DNA from 4 places in the Shewanella sp. CAL98-MNA-CIBAN-0140 genome. Region 2 is predicted to be linked to each of the others. Evidence: predicted binding sites of a transcription regulator. Region 2 holds the regulator's gene; each other region holds the start of a gene.

Region 1 (4,237 bases), on a different contig from region 2:
CGTCATCGCTTCAATTAATACTGGTGCATTGTGCTCAAGTGCATAGGCACGAGCTTGTTGAGTTGCCGCTAACACCGCAAGCATGTCATTACCGTCAACACGAATGGTGTGCATACCGTAACCGACTCCACGACTGGCAATACCATTGCCGGAGTATTGTTCTTCCGTTGGTGTTGAAATGGCATAACCATTATTGCGGCAGAAGAAAATCGTCGGCGATTTCAGCACTGCAGCCATGTTTAAACCAGCATGGAAGTCACCTTCTGACGCGGCGCCTTCACCAAAATAACAAATGGCCACGTTACGTTTACCTTGTAACTTCATACCGTAAGCCACACCTGTGGCTTGTGGGATTTGGGTTGCCAATGGTGACGAAATCGTTTGGTAATTCAGTTCACGGCTGCCGTAATGAATCGGCATTTGACGACCTTTACCTAAATCTTTTTCGTTACTGAACATTTGGTTCATAAATTGTTCAGTCGTAAAACCGCGATACCGCAATGATGCGTGTTCACGATATTGAGCCAAAATGACGTCATCTTTATCTAACGCGGCGGTACTGCCTATAATTGAGGCTTCTTCACCGGTACAGGTCATGTAAAAACTAATACGCCCTTGACGCTGTGCACCCAACATACGCTCGTCTAATACGCGTGTAAAAATACACGTATCAAAGATTTTATCAGCCAGAGCCTTGTCGATTACCGGTAAAACCGCGTTTTCATACGTGGTGCCATCGGCTTGCAAAATACGCAAAATGGGGATGTGCAATGACGCTTTGTCTAAGAAGCTGACACGGTGCACTGTTTCATTGGTCAGTGGTGCGTTGCTCATATTATGCTCTTGTTATTGTTGAACCATGTTCAATATAAACACGGCTCTATTTATACTATGCAAGTAGACATTACGTTAACGTAAACTACCTATCAATACTTACTTTAACGGTAAATGCATTTTACTCACGATTAACATGTATATATTGCTTTACGGCTATACGATTGACTCATTCGGTGCAGGCACTAAACATAACACTGTACGCTGCCCTATCGGCACATTCGCATTAGGAAACACAATCGCTTCTTGAGGGTGTTCTACTTTAATCTCTACACCACCTTCGGTTGCTAGCACTTCGCCCTGACTAAAGGCACTGAAGTTTTCGGCATCACCGGCAAAGCTAAAGGCAAAGTCTTCAACATGCTTATTGATCGAGCGAGACACCTTATATAAGTTGACCTTGGAAGAGTCGAACTCAACAGGCGCTAACGCAGTTTCGGTGATCAGCTTTTCAAGCATAGTATGAGTTTGAGTAAAACGACTCATGTCATTTTGCCCAAATGGCATCACCTTACCTAATTCAACCGTGAAGGCATCTGCTTGAAATTGCTGTGACGAATAATAACTAAACGTCGTTGTGGGTTCATGATGAAACAACATGGTATCGACACCACATGCCGCTAAAAACATGATTTGCTCCGCGCTAAAGGCTCGCCCTGGGCGGTATGGATAAATAGCAAATTTTTCATGCTTTGACGCACGGATGGCGGTATGTAAATCGTAATGTATGCGTTGATGGTCGCTATTGGCGTTAAAAAAGTCGGCGACATGTTGCTCTAATGCTTTGGCGCGGTGACGTTCTGGATGAGTTAAACCCTCACCTTTTGAGTGCGCACCACTGAACAGACGGTTCATGTTTTCGTCAATAAAACGGGTTTGATTAATGATGGCCGCAGGATTACCTATTAAGAATAAACACCGCTGTTTAGCGATGATTTTCTCACTCAACAAATCATGAATAAGTTGATTACACATTTCAATTGGCGCGGTTTCATTACCGTGGATAGCACTGGATAGTACAATGTCTTTGGTCGAATTTTGGCTCGGGGTAAACACAATGACACCCGTGTCGAGTACATCAACATGAGTATGTGTACCTAACATAAAATCAAAACAGCCATCTATTTTGTCGGGATTGGCTAAAGTGTAAGCTAAAAAATCTTGGTCTTTCAGTAGATTAGATAACACAAACAACTCCTTGTATGCTTTATTATGCGGCATGATTAAGTTAGCCATTGTGCACCACTTAACATTAATTGCCTGTTTTTATCGGCGGATTCTAACATAGGCAAACATTATTTTATTGGTGGCATATGTTAGATTTATTTATTAATAAAAGTTTGCTTGCAAAACATCTCAATATTCAACACAATTATAGCCATCTAGACTTCTGTAAATTATTTTAAGGGTATGTCATGGCGTTAGCAACATTTGGTGCAGGTTGTTTTTGGGGTGTTGAATATTTTTTCCGTGACATTAACGGCGTCAGTAACGCAACTTGTGGCTACATGGGTGGCCAAGACAGTGCGACAACATATAAAGAAGTCAAAACCGGTTCAACCGGTCATGCTGAAGTGGTACAAGTTGAATTTGACCCGCAAGTAGTCAGTTTTGACGATTTATTGGACGTGTTTTGGCAGAACCATAATCCAACCATGTTAAATATGCAGGGCGGCGACATTGGTACCCAATATCGAAGTACTATATTTTTCCACGATAAACAGCAAAAGGCCGAAGCTGAAACCTCTAAGCTGGCGTTAGCGCGCAGTGGTAAATGGGGACAGCGTCATATTGTGACCGAAATTGTACCGATACAAACATTCCACATAGCCGAGGAATACCATCAGAATTATTTAGAAAAAAATAATTTACCAACATGTCACTTGGTTTATTAATTGGATTTAGATAAATAGTACTTTTCTTATTGCGTGATCAATCAAAATCACTGAGATTTTTGAGTTTACGACACATTGTTGAAATAAGGGAGATGTCCTTATTTCAACAATGAAAAATAAACACCCTATTTGAGCAACGGCAGAGGATAGATTTTTTTGTTAGCTTTTACTTAATATTACTCATCGATGTTCAATCAATCACCCAGTAACACTATTAACTTTTATGGATATATAAATAGTAAATAAATATTCCAAGAGTAAAAATACTGACCGATGAAATAATGTAGAACCACGCAAGTTTTTTGTCTTTGCTTCGACTAAAGCGCTTTGTCGCTTCAATATTAACAAGAGAAGCATGACGTTTGAGGTTGGGCCAAGCGATAACCCCAGCGTAAGCAACCATTCGTGTACAAATACCTTTATCCCAAGCAGGGGGCTCTATCCCTTCTTTCAACATTTCTTGCTCAAGATGTTTAATAGTAATGCGGCCAAATAAAAAAGTTGTAATACACCATATACAAAGAGCAATAAAAAATAATATTTCCATCCAACTTTCAGTTGATAGTTCTAACATAAATCCCTCGCTATAGGCTATTTAACCAGTCACCTAAATTAAAGGCTTTATTATCTCCGAATATCACAATCCCATCACCGGCCTTAGTAACCACAAAACCAATTGTTATCGTCGTATCTAAATATTAACGCAACCAATTTTGCTAGCTATCAGGGCCGTATAGATAAGCAACAGTGAACATAAGAGTAAAAAACACAACACTAGAGATCTGTACAAATACAGCCAAATACCAGTCGACTTTTCGACTAAAGCGCTTGGTAGCTTCTATGTCAACAATAGAAGCATGCCTTTTAGCGTTAGGGCGCATGATAATACTCGCATAAGCTGGGTATCTCATACCTATGCCTTTATCCCATTCTGCCGGCAATATGTCTTCTTTTGCCATTTCGCGCTCAATATGCTTAACGGTAATTCGGCCAAACAAAAGTACAGCAATACTCCACATACAGAAGGTAATAAAAAAAAATATACCCATCCAGTCTTCAGTTGATAGTTCTGACATGAATACCTCCTTTACAGGCTATTAAGCCAATCTCCGATATTATAGGCTTTATTGGCAGCCCATTTCCCAGCAATATCTCCACCTTTAGCCGCTACAACTCCAACCGTTATGGCAGTACCGATAATAATGACCCATCCAACAGGCGTAGCTAGCATAGCAACACCTAGGCCAGCTGCTACGACTTGACCTCCCCCCCATAAACCAGCAGCTGTACCCATACCAAAACCGGCAGTTTCAACTGCTGCACGTTTTTGCCAATTAGCTCCAGCTAAATAATCAACATGCACATTGCCCGCACGAATCCCAGCATCAAGCACAATTAATCCTTTACCGAGAACATTAGCTCCCATTTCAAAAGCACGTAAATTTTGAAAATCGACTGTAGAGGTAAATTGAATTGGTTTTATGGACCTACCGCTTTTTGCTTTATTG
Region 2 (4,237 bases):
ACTCACTGCCGTATTAAACAATGGCTGTAAGGTACGAGAATGCAATACTGGCGAACCTAATCGCGCTAAGCGATCCGCTTCCGCTAATGACATACTCTTTAGTAATTTTGCGTCATTAATTTTGTTCGGGTCAGCATTAAATACCCCTTCAACATCAGTCCAAATTGTCACTCTTTCTATGTCGGCTAAACTGGCAATCAAGGTCGCACTAAAGTCTGAACCATTACGGCCTAATAATAAGGTATCACCCTGACGATTAGCACATATAAAACCGGTAATAACTAAACGTTGTTGTGGATGCTGCGCCAATAAGGCTTGAACTTTCTGACGCGACTGCGGCACTAAAATATTAGGTACAGCCCCTTCCTCAGCGACAAGAATAGAGCAAGCATCAACATGATTGGCTGCCACCCCCATTTCTCGTAACAAAGCCGCCATCAGGCGCGCGGACCAACGTTCACCAAAACTCACCACTTGATTAAATTGGTAATCATTGCGTTGCTCTAAGGATAACAGACTGACTAACTGAGATTGGTCAGAAGACAAACGTTCGCGCAAGTCTCGCGCTTGTTCATTGGATAATAATTGTTCAATTAACGTTTGTTGATAGCTAATCAGAATTTGTAGTTGCTCTTGCCACAATTGACTACTGTCACGCAGGCTGAGTAATTTGTATAAAAAGTTAGTCGTTTTTCCGGCGGCGGATACCACCACTAAATCATCACTTTGACCATGTGTAAGAAGAATATGTGCAACACGGCGATAGCAATCTGCATCCGCTAAACTTGAACCACCAAACTTGTGTAAATGACTTCGCGCCATTACTGACTCCTTAAACAACTACGACTTGTGTTGCGACTGCTAGACTTCTATTTTGAAATGAATAGTGTTGCAAGTGCATATTTTTACTATTTTACTTAATTTGGGCAAAACCACAGCTAACTTAAACTCGAATTAAGCTAATTTAAGCCAAATTAAGCTGATTTAATCGCGTTAACAGCAGCTAAGCCAGCTTTAATGTCGGCCACAAGGTCCTCAGCATCTTCAATGCCAACCGATAATCTCAATAAAGTCTCTTTAATACCAGCCTCTTTCCTTGCTTGTGGGTCCATAGCTCTGTGGGTCATCGTGGCCGGAACAGCGACTAAGCTTTCCACTCCGCCTAAACTTTCCGCAATACTAAACAGGGATAATGCCTGTAAAAATGCCTCCACTTCAGCTTCACCACCGAACAACTCAAAGCTTAACATCGCGCCAAAGCCTTGTTGTTGTTTTGCCGCAATGTCGTGACCAGGATGGTCTTTTAATCCCGGATAATACACCTTGGACACCACAGCACTGGCACTCAATAACGCAACAATTTTTTGCGCATTACGCTGATGCTCACGAATTCGCACCGCTAAAGTGCGCAAGCCACGCAAGGTTAAGTAACTGTCAAAAGCAGATCCCGTTAACCCTAACGTATTTGACCACCAATGCAATAATTCACCCACTTCAGCATCTTTAGCCACCACAGCGCCACCCACCACATCACTGTGACCATTAATGTATTTAGTGGTTGAGTGAATAACGATGTCAGCACCCAATAACAAGGGTTGTTGTAATATTGGCGATAAAAAGGTGTTATCTACCGCCACTAACGCACCGACGTCATGGCAGGCTCGGCTAATAGCACTAATATCGACCACCCGCAGCAGTGGATTCGATGGCGTTTCTAACCAGACCATTTTCGGTTTTTGGGCAATGGCTTGGTTCAATGCTTGTGCATCAGTTTGATCAACAACCAACAACTTAAATTGACCTTTTTTAGCCAAATGCGTAAATAGGCGATAACTACCACCATAACAATCATGCGGCACCACTAATAAATCATCTGGACCAAGTAAGCTAGTCACTAAGGTAATGGCGGCCATGCCAGTACAGGTCACTACACCTGTAGCGCCTTGCTCAAGTTTGGCCAGCGCTTCACCTAAAATACAGCGGGTCGGATTACCCGATCGGCTGTAATCAAACTCGCGCGGATTGTTGTGACCATCGAAGGAATAATTGGTTGATAAATAAATTGGGGGCACTATGGCGCCATGCTGTGTGTCTGTTTCAATACCCTGGCGAACGGCCAATGTGGCGCTTTGATGCTTAGTCATAATTGACTCCTAAAAATGTCACAAACACACAAAGAGATGTCTAGACGTCTAAATCTACCGAAGAGATCTTCATCCGTCAACAAAAATAGACGCTTAGACGTCTAAACATCAAGAAATCTATTTGCATCGAGATTAAATATTCGCAATAATTTGACTAGAGAGTGTAACGGTTTAAAATCTGCACCGTATTTATCGTTAAGGGTAAGTTAATGACTGAATGGAATGGCGAATATATCAGCCCATATGCCGAACACGGCAAAAAAAGTGAACAAGTAAAAAAGATAACAGTTTCTATACCTCTAAAAGTACTAAAAATACTGACAGATGAGCGTACCAGACGCCAGATAAACAATCTGCGTCATGCAACCAACAGTGAACTGCTGTGCGAAGCATTTTTGCATGCGTACACAGGTCAACCTTTGCCTTATGATATTGATTTATCAAAAGATCAACCTGACAGCATTCCAAGTGAAGCGAAAAAATTAATGGATGATATGGGGATCGAGTGGGAAGAGCTCGAATAATTCACTGGTTAGTGATTACCTCACAAACTGTTAAACTGCCCTTTTAAGAAGCAGTGATGTTGTTAACGAGAATTTATGATGCCATTTATCGATCCAACAACCTTGATACTGGCATCAGTTATCGTGTTTTTTGGCGCACTAACCCAAAGCTTAATTGGTTTTGGGTTAGCCGTTGTTGCCAGCCCGCTGCTGTACATTGTTAATCCTCAATTAGTCCCAGTGCCCATTATTGCCATGGGTTTTGCTATCTCTGCCATGACACTTTTTCGAGAGCGCGGACACTTACAGTTTAATGGTCTGCAATATGCGCTATTAGGCCGTATTCCTGGGGGATTCTTAGGTGCTGGATTATTATTGTTTGCGCCCCAACCCATATTAGGCTTAATTATTGCGGCTATTGTGTTTATTGCCGTGATCCTGAGTACCTATCGCGTTACCGCACCAATAAATCGCAGCAGTTTATTTATCGCCGGGGTATTTTCGGGCATATTTGCTAATATCGCTGCCATTGGAGGTCCACCAATGGCTATATTGCTTGCAGGCAAAGATGCCAGTCAATTTCGAGCCGCATTATCAGCCTTCTTTGTCTTTAGCTCATTAATTGCGCTAGCTATTCTAGCTGTTGTTGGCTTAGTTGAGCTCAAGCACTTATGGTTATCACTGTTGTTATTGCCTTCAGTGATTGCGGGCTACCTTGTCGCTGGCCGATTAATTGGCCGCATCGATAAAGAAAAAACCCGTATGGCGACATTAATATTATGTAGCATTAGCGCAACAATATTGGTCATCATGTCGGTCAACACATTAATCTCTGCTAATTAATCTCTGCCTATTAACAGCCCCTTTTTTTTATCGCATACGATTCAGACATAAACAACAACACATTCTTATATGTGGCCGAACATCTATCACTACCTAGTACCATGTTACCTAACAAAATTTTATCCTCTGCACAATAGATCTGCATCACAGTTGTTCATTAGATTTCTTTCAATTAACTTTTTTTCAATTAGATTTTTCTCATGAATATGATCTACTTCAAATTAACAATACCTATTTTTAGGTAACATTCTTTACAGCAAAGAAATGATCACATGTTGCTAATGCTTCAACCATAAAAAAGCTCTATAGAGGATAAAATGATGAACACATACGTTAAAGTTGGTATCGCAATCGCCATTGCATTATCACTCGGTAGCCAAGTAATGGCAGCCGATGGTGGTAACCCTAAAAAAGGCAAACACCTGTACAAAAAAGAATGTAAAGCGTGCCACAGTGTCAATAGTGAAGGCGTAGAACTCACTCCAATGACAAAAACCATGAGCCAGTGGGATCGATTTTTTACCCGTGATATGCACAAAGCTAAACCCGCCATTTTTGAAGCCTTATCAGAAAAAGACCTGAAAGACATTCAACAGTTTTTGTATGATCACGCAGCTGATTCAGACCAACCAGCAACCTGCGGTTAAATCATCAATGCTGAGCACCTTTTCGTCCTAAGCGAAAATATCAGCCAATAAACAAACCGAAAAAAATAGTGGGGCTTAGCCTCAGGGAAACTTACACCAA
Region 3 (4,237 bases), on a different contig from region 2:
CACGCGCCGCTTCAATCGACACTAAGGTTTTACGCTTGGTTTGCGATAAGCGTTTTTCACGCATCATGTCGTATTCAGCATAGGCTTCGTCGATGGTGGCTTGGCGGGTGGTATTGTTAATCAGTTTCGACACCATAGGCACGGCGCGGGATGCATCGGCAATATAAATGGCGCCGTGTGGATAATGCGGCGCTATTTTCACAGCCGTATGAATTTTAGAGCAAGTCGCCCCGCCGATAATGGCCGGAATGGTTAAGCCTTCACGGTGGAAGGTTTTCACGTTGTGGACCATTTCATCAAGGCTTGGGGTAATGAGCCCTGACATGCCGATGATGTCGATATTATGCTCTTTAACGGCATCGAGAATTTTATCAACCGATACCATCACCCCAAGATCGACCACTTCGTAGCCGTTACAAGCGAGCACGACGCCGACGATATTTTTACCGATGTCGTGCACATCACCTTTTACGGTGACCATTAAAATTCGTCCGTTTGACTGACCCGCAACCTTCTCTAGTTCGATATAAGGATTAAGGTAAGCAACGGCTTTTTTCATCACTCGAGCCGATTTAACCACTTGCGGTAAGAACATTTTGCCCGCGCCAAATAAGTCACCGACTACGTTCATGCCGTCCATTAATGCCCCTTCTATCACATCAAGTGGGCGGGTGGCTTCTTGGCGTGCAGCCTCGGTGTCTTGGTCAATAAATTCAGTAATGCCTTTGACCAAGGCGTGCGACAACCGCTTGGACACCGGCCAGCTACGCCAGGCTAAATCTTCTTTTTTGGCCACTTGGGAGCCATCGCCGCGAAAGGTTTCGGCGATGTCGAGTAGCTGTTCGGTGTTGCTTGAGTCGGCAACCGGGCAAGGTAAGTTTTGTACTACGTTTTCAACCCGTTTTTTAAGCTCGGGATCTATATCATCGTATATGGTTAACTGACCCGCGTTGACAATGCCCATGTCCATGCCGGCTTGAATAGCATGGTATAAAAATACCGCATGAATCGCTTCACGTACTGGGTTGTTACCCCTAAACGAGAATGACACGTTAGACACACCACCGGAGATCATTGCATGTGGCAAGGTGGTTTTGATGTCTTTAATGGCTTCGATAAAGTCGACAGCATAGTTGTCGTGTTCATCAATACCGGTGGCAATGGCGAAGATGTTGGGGTCGAAAATAATATCTTCTGGTGGAAAGCCGACCACATCAACCAAAATACGGTAAGCACGGGTACAGATTTGGGTTTTACGTTCACGCGTGTCGGCTTGGCCGTCTTCGTCAAAGGCCATTATAATGGCGGCGGCGCCATAGCGTTTCACTAAGGTGGCTTGCTCGATAAATTTGGCTTCACCTTCTTTCATCGAAATCGAGTTAACAATGGACTTGCCTTGGACGCATTTAAGGCCCGCTTCAATCACTTCCCATTTAGACGAGTCGATCATGATCGGCACGCGGGAGATATCTGGCTCAGAGGCAATTAAGTTTAAAAACTTCGCCATGGAAGCCACGCCATCGAGCATGCCTTCGTCCATGTTGACGTCGATAATTTGGGCGCCGTTTTCGACTTGCTCGCGCACCACATCGAGGGCTTCTTCAAACTTTTCTTGCTTAATTAAGCGTAAAAACTTGGCTGAGCCTGTCACGTTGGCGCGCTCGCCGACGTTGACGAATAGCGAGTTTTTATCGATGGTCAGTGGCTCTAACCCCGACAACCGACACGCCACAGGAATGTCTGGAATGTGTCTTGGTTCATGTCTGAGTACTGCTTCACGAATGGCATTAATGTGGGCGGGGGTGCTACCGCAACAACCGCCGACAATATTGAGCATGCCTTCTTGGGCCCATTGGTTGATGACTTCAGCCATCTCTTCTGGGGTTTCATCGTAGCCGCCAAACTCGTTGGGTAAGCCCGCATTTGGATGGGCGGAAACATAACACTCGGCAATACGTGACAATTCTTCAACGTAAGGACGCAGCTCTTTTGGCCCAAGGGCGCAGTTAAGGCCAATGGATAACGGCTTAATGTGGCGCAGTGAGTTATAAAACGCTTCGGTAGTTTGGCCGGTTAAGGTGCGGCCCGATGCGTCGGTGATGGTGCCGGAGATCATAACGGGTAAGCGATCGCCAAGTTGATCAAATACTTTTTCAATCGCAAATAGGGCGGCTTTGGCGTTTAAGGTATCAAAAATGGTTTCAACCATAATGATATCGGCGCCGCCTTCGATTAAGGCGCTGGTCGATTCGACATAGGCTTCGACGAGTTGATCAAAGCTGACATTACGAAACCCTGGGTCGTTCACGTCTGGGCTGATAGAACAGGTGCGGTTAGTTGGCCCTAATACGCCGGCAACGTAACGTGGCAAGCCTGTTTGCGCAGCTACTTCGTCGGCAGCTTGGCGGGCAATTCTGGCACCGGCTAAGTTAATTTCGGCGGCCAGTGACTGCATGTCGTAGTCGGCCATAGCAATGGTGGTAGCGTTAAAGGTATTGGTTTCAATAATGTCGGCACCGTTCAATAGGTACTGAGTATGAATATCTTTAATGATTTGCGCTTGGCTGAGTACTAATAAGTCATTGTTGCCTTTAACATCGCAATGCCAATCTTTAAAGCGCTCACCACGATAATCTTCTTCTTCCAACTTATGGTCTTGGATCATGGTGCCCATGGCGCCATCTAAAATCACAATTCGCTGCGCTAACAATGCATTAAGTTGTTCAAGTGTTTGACTGTAAGAAGTCGATTTAGCCATAACAGTTACCTTTTTATCACTATGTTGCTTGATACCTTGATTGAGATAAGCATACCCTTATTTTTACAATAATAGGGCGATAACATCATTTCTGTGTACAACTGTTGATTACAATTGCTGCTTACAATGCGCATCTTCTAAATGATTACCTTTTAAGATAGCCTTTTGGACATATAAACGTATAGACGTCTATACTACGCGAGTTTTCACCGCCAGAGCAAGGCTGATTTAACTTCTACTTGGGTTAAGCGATGGGGGACGTCAGTTAGCCGCAGAAATGTTCAACCAATCAACATAATAGTAGGTGTTTTTTATTGATCTAAGCCTATGTTTAATAGAAATTTATTATCAATATATGTTTATTATCTTATTCGATTGCTTCAGGCTGCTTGTCGTCAAACAGGTTGAGGATGACAAGCCCAATGAGGCCGAACACTTGAGCATCCAAATGACAACATACTATGGCTTTAAAACCGAGTTGAGTTATAGGGCGTAACTCAAGCTGTTTCAGCAACATATTGCCAATTTTTATCACAAGCTTGGAAAGCGGCAAAGTCTACGATGTAGCCAATATTGCAGCATAGGGAGAAACGTTTAATGACAGATACCGTCTTCTGCCAGAAGGCACTAGATAAAAAACTGAGATAAAAACCCTACATGGTTATACAAAGGTTCTAAAGCATTAACCAAATCACCTCCCCGCTAAACATAAAGGGTTATACTCATGCTGTTATAGTTTTTTATTCATATTTAACAACTTGTTAATAGCTGTATTCTTCGTTATCGCTGATTTTGTGGAATTATTTCACTGCCAATTAATGTGCTCTGCTCTTAAAATAATTCTTTAACTGAGGAATTCTGTATGCCTGATAGCAAGAATAAAGTGGGACGCCCCAGTGGAGAGACCCAAAATCGCGATAAGCTTATTCAGGCGGCAAGATCTCTTTTTGTCGAACGTGACTACTCTCAGGTTACCGTTCGTGATGTCGCGGCGCTTGCAGGCACTGATCCTGGGCTTATTCGCTATTACTTTGGCTCTAAACAAAATCTGTTTATCGCGATGTTGCGAGAGACTGCGGCGCCAGTGAAACAAGAGCTCTACAAGGTGAATAAAGAAAAACAAGCCCATGGCCCGGCAAGCTTGATGCAGACCTACTATCAAGTGATGTCAGCGCATCCCCATTTCCCAAGATTAATTTTCCGTCTGGCAGGCCTAGATCAAAGTATTCCCGAAAATAAAGAGATAACCAAGGTGTTTAACGAAATTGTCAATGTGGATGACATCATGATGTTTGATAAACTCGAAGCTAAGGGACTGTTGCACGATGATGTTGATATCCATTGCGCTCAACTGAGTTTTTTTTCGATGATGATCTTTCCATTTATTGTGCCCGAAGGGTTCTTGAGTCGACTCGGTATACAAATCACCCCAGAATTTTTAATGAAACTTGCACAGCAAAATACCAATCTGCTTGCAAG
Region 4 (4,237 bases), on a different contig from region 2:
TGGTGGTTGTGGGTAATAATGGCAGCGCTAACTTTTGTTGTTGGGCAATGATACGGCGGGCAAATGGACTGTCACGTTCAAAATCATCAGCGGTTAACTGCGACACACGTTCAACAACCTGTTGATTAGCTGCTGCAGCTTTTGCCAAGCGGCGTTGCTGGCAACGATCAATAATCGCTTGGCTAGTTGCTGAACCTTGCCCAACGATTAATTGATAAATTTCGTTAAGTTCAAATAATTTTTGTTTCGCAAAAGCTAATTGGCCAAGTAATGGCGTAATTAATTGGCTTTCAACCTCGACATCCACAGGACAATGCAACAATGAACATGAAGGTGCAATCCACAAACGATCGCCTAACCTGGTCGCTAATTCGGTCACTTTATCAGCAATCAAATCAACATCAGCAGCCCACACATTGCGACCATTAACCACCCCAATAGAAAGTACCTGTTGACTAGAAAGCGCATTAACAAACACATCAAGCTGTTCTGGCGCGCTGACTAAATCAAGATGTAGCCCCTCAACCGGTAATGCACTCACCAATGCTTGATGATGGGCAATAGAACCGTAATAACTGGCGAGTAAAATATTTAAAGATGCTGGCTTTTGTTGCGCTAACGTTTGATAACTTTGACGAATAGCTTGCTGCCACTCATCGGTTAAGTCTGCCGCTAATACCGGTTCATCAAATTGCACCCAACTCACACCTTGGGCTGCAAAACGAGACAAAATTTGCTGATAAGCAACCAGTAACGGCGGTAATAACACCAACTTATTAAACTCAGTGAGGCTTTTAGATAAGTATAAATACGTCACTGGACCGAGCAGCACAGGTTTTGCTTGATGACCTAATTGCTGCGCTTCTGTAACATCATCAAACAGTTGGTCGTAGGCTATTTCGAACGCTTGATCAGCGCTCAATTCTGGCACTTGATAATGGTAGTTAGTATTAAAAAACTTGGTCATTTCTGCCGCACACGCATGTTGGCCGGTTTGCGAACGGCCACGAGCCACGCGAAATAAGGTGTCAATATCGACAGGGGCTTGGCTGCCATCAGCTTGAGTGACCCGATGACGAGCGGGGATCACATTTAAGGTCGCACTCAGGGTTAACACTTGGTCATAATAAGCAAAATCCCCTACAGGCAGTAATTCAACACCTGCATCTGCTTGCCACTGCCAATGGGTGCGTTTTAATTCACAGGCAACGTTTTTCAACTCCGTTAATGTGGCTTCACTGCGCCAATAGCGCTCTAAAGCAAACTTCAATTCACGCTGACGTCCTATGCGAGGAAATCCTAAACTTGAAATTTTCATACTGCTTGCCTTTTCGTTAAGCAAAAATTTATACCATTTATGCAGAAAACCTGCATAGGCGTCTGGACGTCTAGAAGTTTATTGTGTTATTCTGTTGTCAAGCAATCGAATTGATTTCATCAAATAGTTGAGCAAGATTCATGTGGAGAGAAAATGATAGAGCTTAGACACCTTCGTACCCTGATGGCGTTAAAAGAAAGTGGCAGTTTAGCGGGTGCGGCTAAAAAACGGTTTGTCACCCAGTCGGCGCTTTCTCATCAAATAAAAGAGTTAGAGACACGGATTAACTCAAGTATTTTTGTTCGTAAGAGTAAGCCGTTAACCTTTACTCATGAAGGCTCACGTCTGCTAAATTTAGCGGAAGAAATCTTACCGAAAGTGATTGCAACCGAGTCGGATCTTAAACGCGGTTTAGAGGGTGAAAGCCAACAGCTTAAGCTCGGCATTGAATGCCATAGTTGTTTTCGTTGGTTAATGCCTGTTATTGAGCAATTTAAACAACATGCGCCAGCGGCTCAAATTGATATTTCAAGTCGGCATTTATTTGATTCACTCAATGCATTGCAGACGGGGAGTTTAGACATAGTGCTAACCTCAGATCCAGTGCCGGGACACAGTGTCGCTTACCAGCATCTATTTGATTTTGAAGTTAAATTAATTGTAGCCAGTGATAACGCATTAGCTCAACAAGCGTTTGTAACGCCAGCCCAATTGGCAAAGCAAACCTTAATTAGTTACCCCGTGCCGTTAGCGCGTTTAGATATATACAAACACTTTTTAGAGCCCGCGGGTATTGAACCTGGCGAGCAAAAGCAGTGTGATTTAACCTCAATGTTATTGCAGCGTGTTGCCTGTAATGACGGCATAGCAACCCTGCCAACTTGGTCTATCAGAGAAAGTCAGGGGCTGAATCTTACTGCGGTTAAATTAGGGGCAGAAGGACTAAAACGTCCATTGTTTGGTGCTTATCGCCGCGATGCCACTAATGCAAATTTAATCCAAAAGTGGCTCGAACTTGTAGCAAATGAAGGCATAATACTACAGCGGGTTGATCAGTAATTGTCGTTTAGATAACACGCGTCGAAGCACAAGTCCTGGAGAATCAGGGTTTTGTGTTTGGCGTAAGTTATGGGCAATTAAAAATTCATCGCGTAAATCATCATCCAAACCTAATGACTCAAATGCATCAAGTGATAACTGTTGTTGTTGCTTATCAATCAGTGATTTTATTACTGTCAATGATACGGGCCGAGATAACTCAGCATTTAAATAAGCAAAAGCCGTTAGCGCAATCACCTGACCAAACACACTAAATAATGCTAATGTTTGCATTTCATCCGCATCAATTTTAGTACCAACACCGATTTTATTATCTTCACGTAACTGTACTATACAATCCATCGCAATTATTTCATTTAAGGCCCAATAGCCTTGGACTAATTTTTTGTACGGTTCTGAAAGCTCATCAAGCCGTTCTTTAAGATAAAACGAAAACGCATAACGATAGATGTTCACTTGGCCTAAACGGATTAAGGCATCCTTGACACTTCGGCTTTTGGTCGATATCACCCCTGCTGTTTGTGCGGTATTACTGCGCAACAACAAATGGGCTGCCAACGCAGGGTCGGCAGACACTGTGTCGATAACAACTCTAATATCAGCTTCGTTAATCAAGGCTTTTTTTAATGGAAGTAATATGCCACGACGACCAATGACCTGTTCTTCATTGCCAATAATAGCTTGAACTTGAGTAAAAACTTGTTGCTCAAGATTAGTCATATCTATCGATTACCTTTTTAAGAATAAACACGCTATAAATTAATTTAACGATATATTAAAACGAAAGCCAGTAATAGTTTACTGGCTTTTATGGGTAACTATTTATTAAGCCAAATTATCTAGAAACGATAACCCGCAGTCAGTCTAATTGAGCGACCCGTACCAGAATAATAACCACTGCCAAACGCAGAGTAATAACCGGTACCAACATAGTCTTCATCAAGTAAGTTATCAACACGTAAACTGCCATTCCAACCAGCATGAGCATAGTTTAATGCAAGGTTGGTTAGCACGTAGTGGTCTAACTTATCACCGATATTACTGTTATCGCCTTCCATATAGCGCTCACCCGTATAAACACCTTCAACAAATGCTTGCCAATGATCGGCAAAGTCATAGCTCATGTAAGCCTTACCCGAATGCTTAGCCACCCAAGATAACGCTTTGCCGTCGTTTTCACCTTGAGTGAACTCTGCATCAATATAGTCGTACGAAGCACCTAGCAGCCAGTCATTTGATAACTGCACATCATAAGCCGTACTCACCCCAAAACGACGAGATTGATCCGCATTAACGTTAGCGCCACCACCATAAGGGCCGTCAGTTCTTCCGCCTTCATAAACAATCTCATCTTCTAACTCAAGTTGATAAGCATTGATTTTTAACGTTTGAGTGGCGGTAGTATAGTCCCAACCCGCTTCGTAAGAGCGGCCAGTTTGTGGATCTAAACCTTGTACCGTCAGCGGCGTAAAGGCTTGTTCATCTACTTTTGCAAAGCGGAAGTTATCATTGGCACGGACATAAAAACGATTTTCACTGCTTGGGCGATAGTTAAATCCTAACTCAAATGCATGCGCGTCGTTATCGATTTCAATACGGTTAGGATAAAGTAATTGGTCGTATAAATCGTCTGTTACTTCTGAATAACGCCCCCCGACGACATAGGATAATGTCGGCGAAATAGGTACCGATGCTTGCACATAGGCGCTGCTTTGTTGTTGTTCATTATTACGTTGAATATAAAGCGTATCAAAATCGGCTTCACCTTTGCTGACATCAATACCTGCAACAAAATTTAAATCACCGCGATCTAAATGATAATTGGCGCTAGCTTTAGGTGAAAAACTCAATAATTCACGT

The links. Region 2 encodes MetJ, which represses methionine synthesis genes. Its sites were predicted from a motif close to TAGACGTCTAGACGTCTA; they were not measured.
Region 1: a site for MetJ is predicted at 2,210-2,227, ahead of msrA (peptide-methionine (S)-S-oxide reductase MsrA). Genes of this name have one in related genera too.
Region 3: a site for MetJ is predicted at 2,933-2,950, ahead of metH (methionine synthase). Genes of this name have one in related genera too.
Region 4: a site for MetJ is predicted at 1,382-1,399, ahead of metE (5-methyltetrahydropteroyltriglutamate--homocysteine S-methyltransferase). Genes of this name have one in related genera too.

What each region holds. Positions count from the first base shown of each region.
Region 1 is NZ_JBEOPI010000018.1:60,993-65,229, reverse strand. Features, by position in the region: gene AAEY93_RS11125 (thiamine pyrophosphate-dependent dehydrogenase E1 component subunit alpha) at 1-834, opposite strand, end outside; gene astE (succinylglutamate desuccinylase) at 991-2,022, opposite strand; gene msrA (peptide-methionine (S)-S-oxide reductase MsrA) at 2,250-2,729, shown strand; gene AAEY93_RS11110 (hypothetical protein) at 2,944-3,303, opposite strand; gene AAEY93_RS11105 (hypothetical protein) at 3,446-3,805, opposite strand; gene AAEY93_RS11100 (hypothetical protein) at 3,817-4,237, opposite strand, start outside.
Region 2 is NZ_JBEOPI010000053.1:2,238-6,474, forward strand. Features, by position in the region: gene AAEY93_RS19090 (bifunctional aspartate kinase/homoserine dehydrogenase II) at 1-822, opposite strand, end outside; gene metB (cystathionine gamma-synthase) at 975-2,144, opposite strand; gene metJ (met regulon transcriptional regulator MetJ) at 2,354-2,668, shown strand; gene AAEY93_RS19105 (sulfite exporter TauE/SafE family protein) at 2,744-3,490, shown strand; gene AAEY93_RS19110 (c-type cytochrome) at 3,808-4,137, shown strand.
Region 3 is NZ_JBEOPI010000030.1:1,385-5,621, forward strand. Features, by position in the region: gene metH (methionine synthase) at 1-2,758, opposite strand, end outside; gene AAEY93_RS15080 (TetR/AcrR family transcriptional regulator) at 3,621-4,237, shown strand, end outside.
Region 4 is NZ_JBEOPI010000010.1:46,477-50,713, forward strand. Features, by position in the region: gene metE (5-methyltetrahydropteroyltriglutamate--homocysteine S-methyltransferase) at 1-1,318, opposite strand, end outside; gene AAEY93_RS07140 (LysR family transcriptional regulator) at 1,472-2,377, shown strand; gene AAEY93_RS07145 (HDOD domain-containing protein) at 2,357-3,097, opposite strand; gene AAEY93_RS07150 (TonB-dependent receptor) at 3,217-4,237, opposite strand, start outside.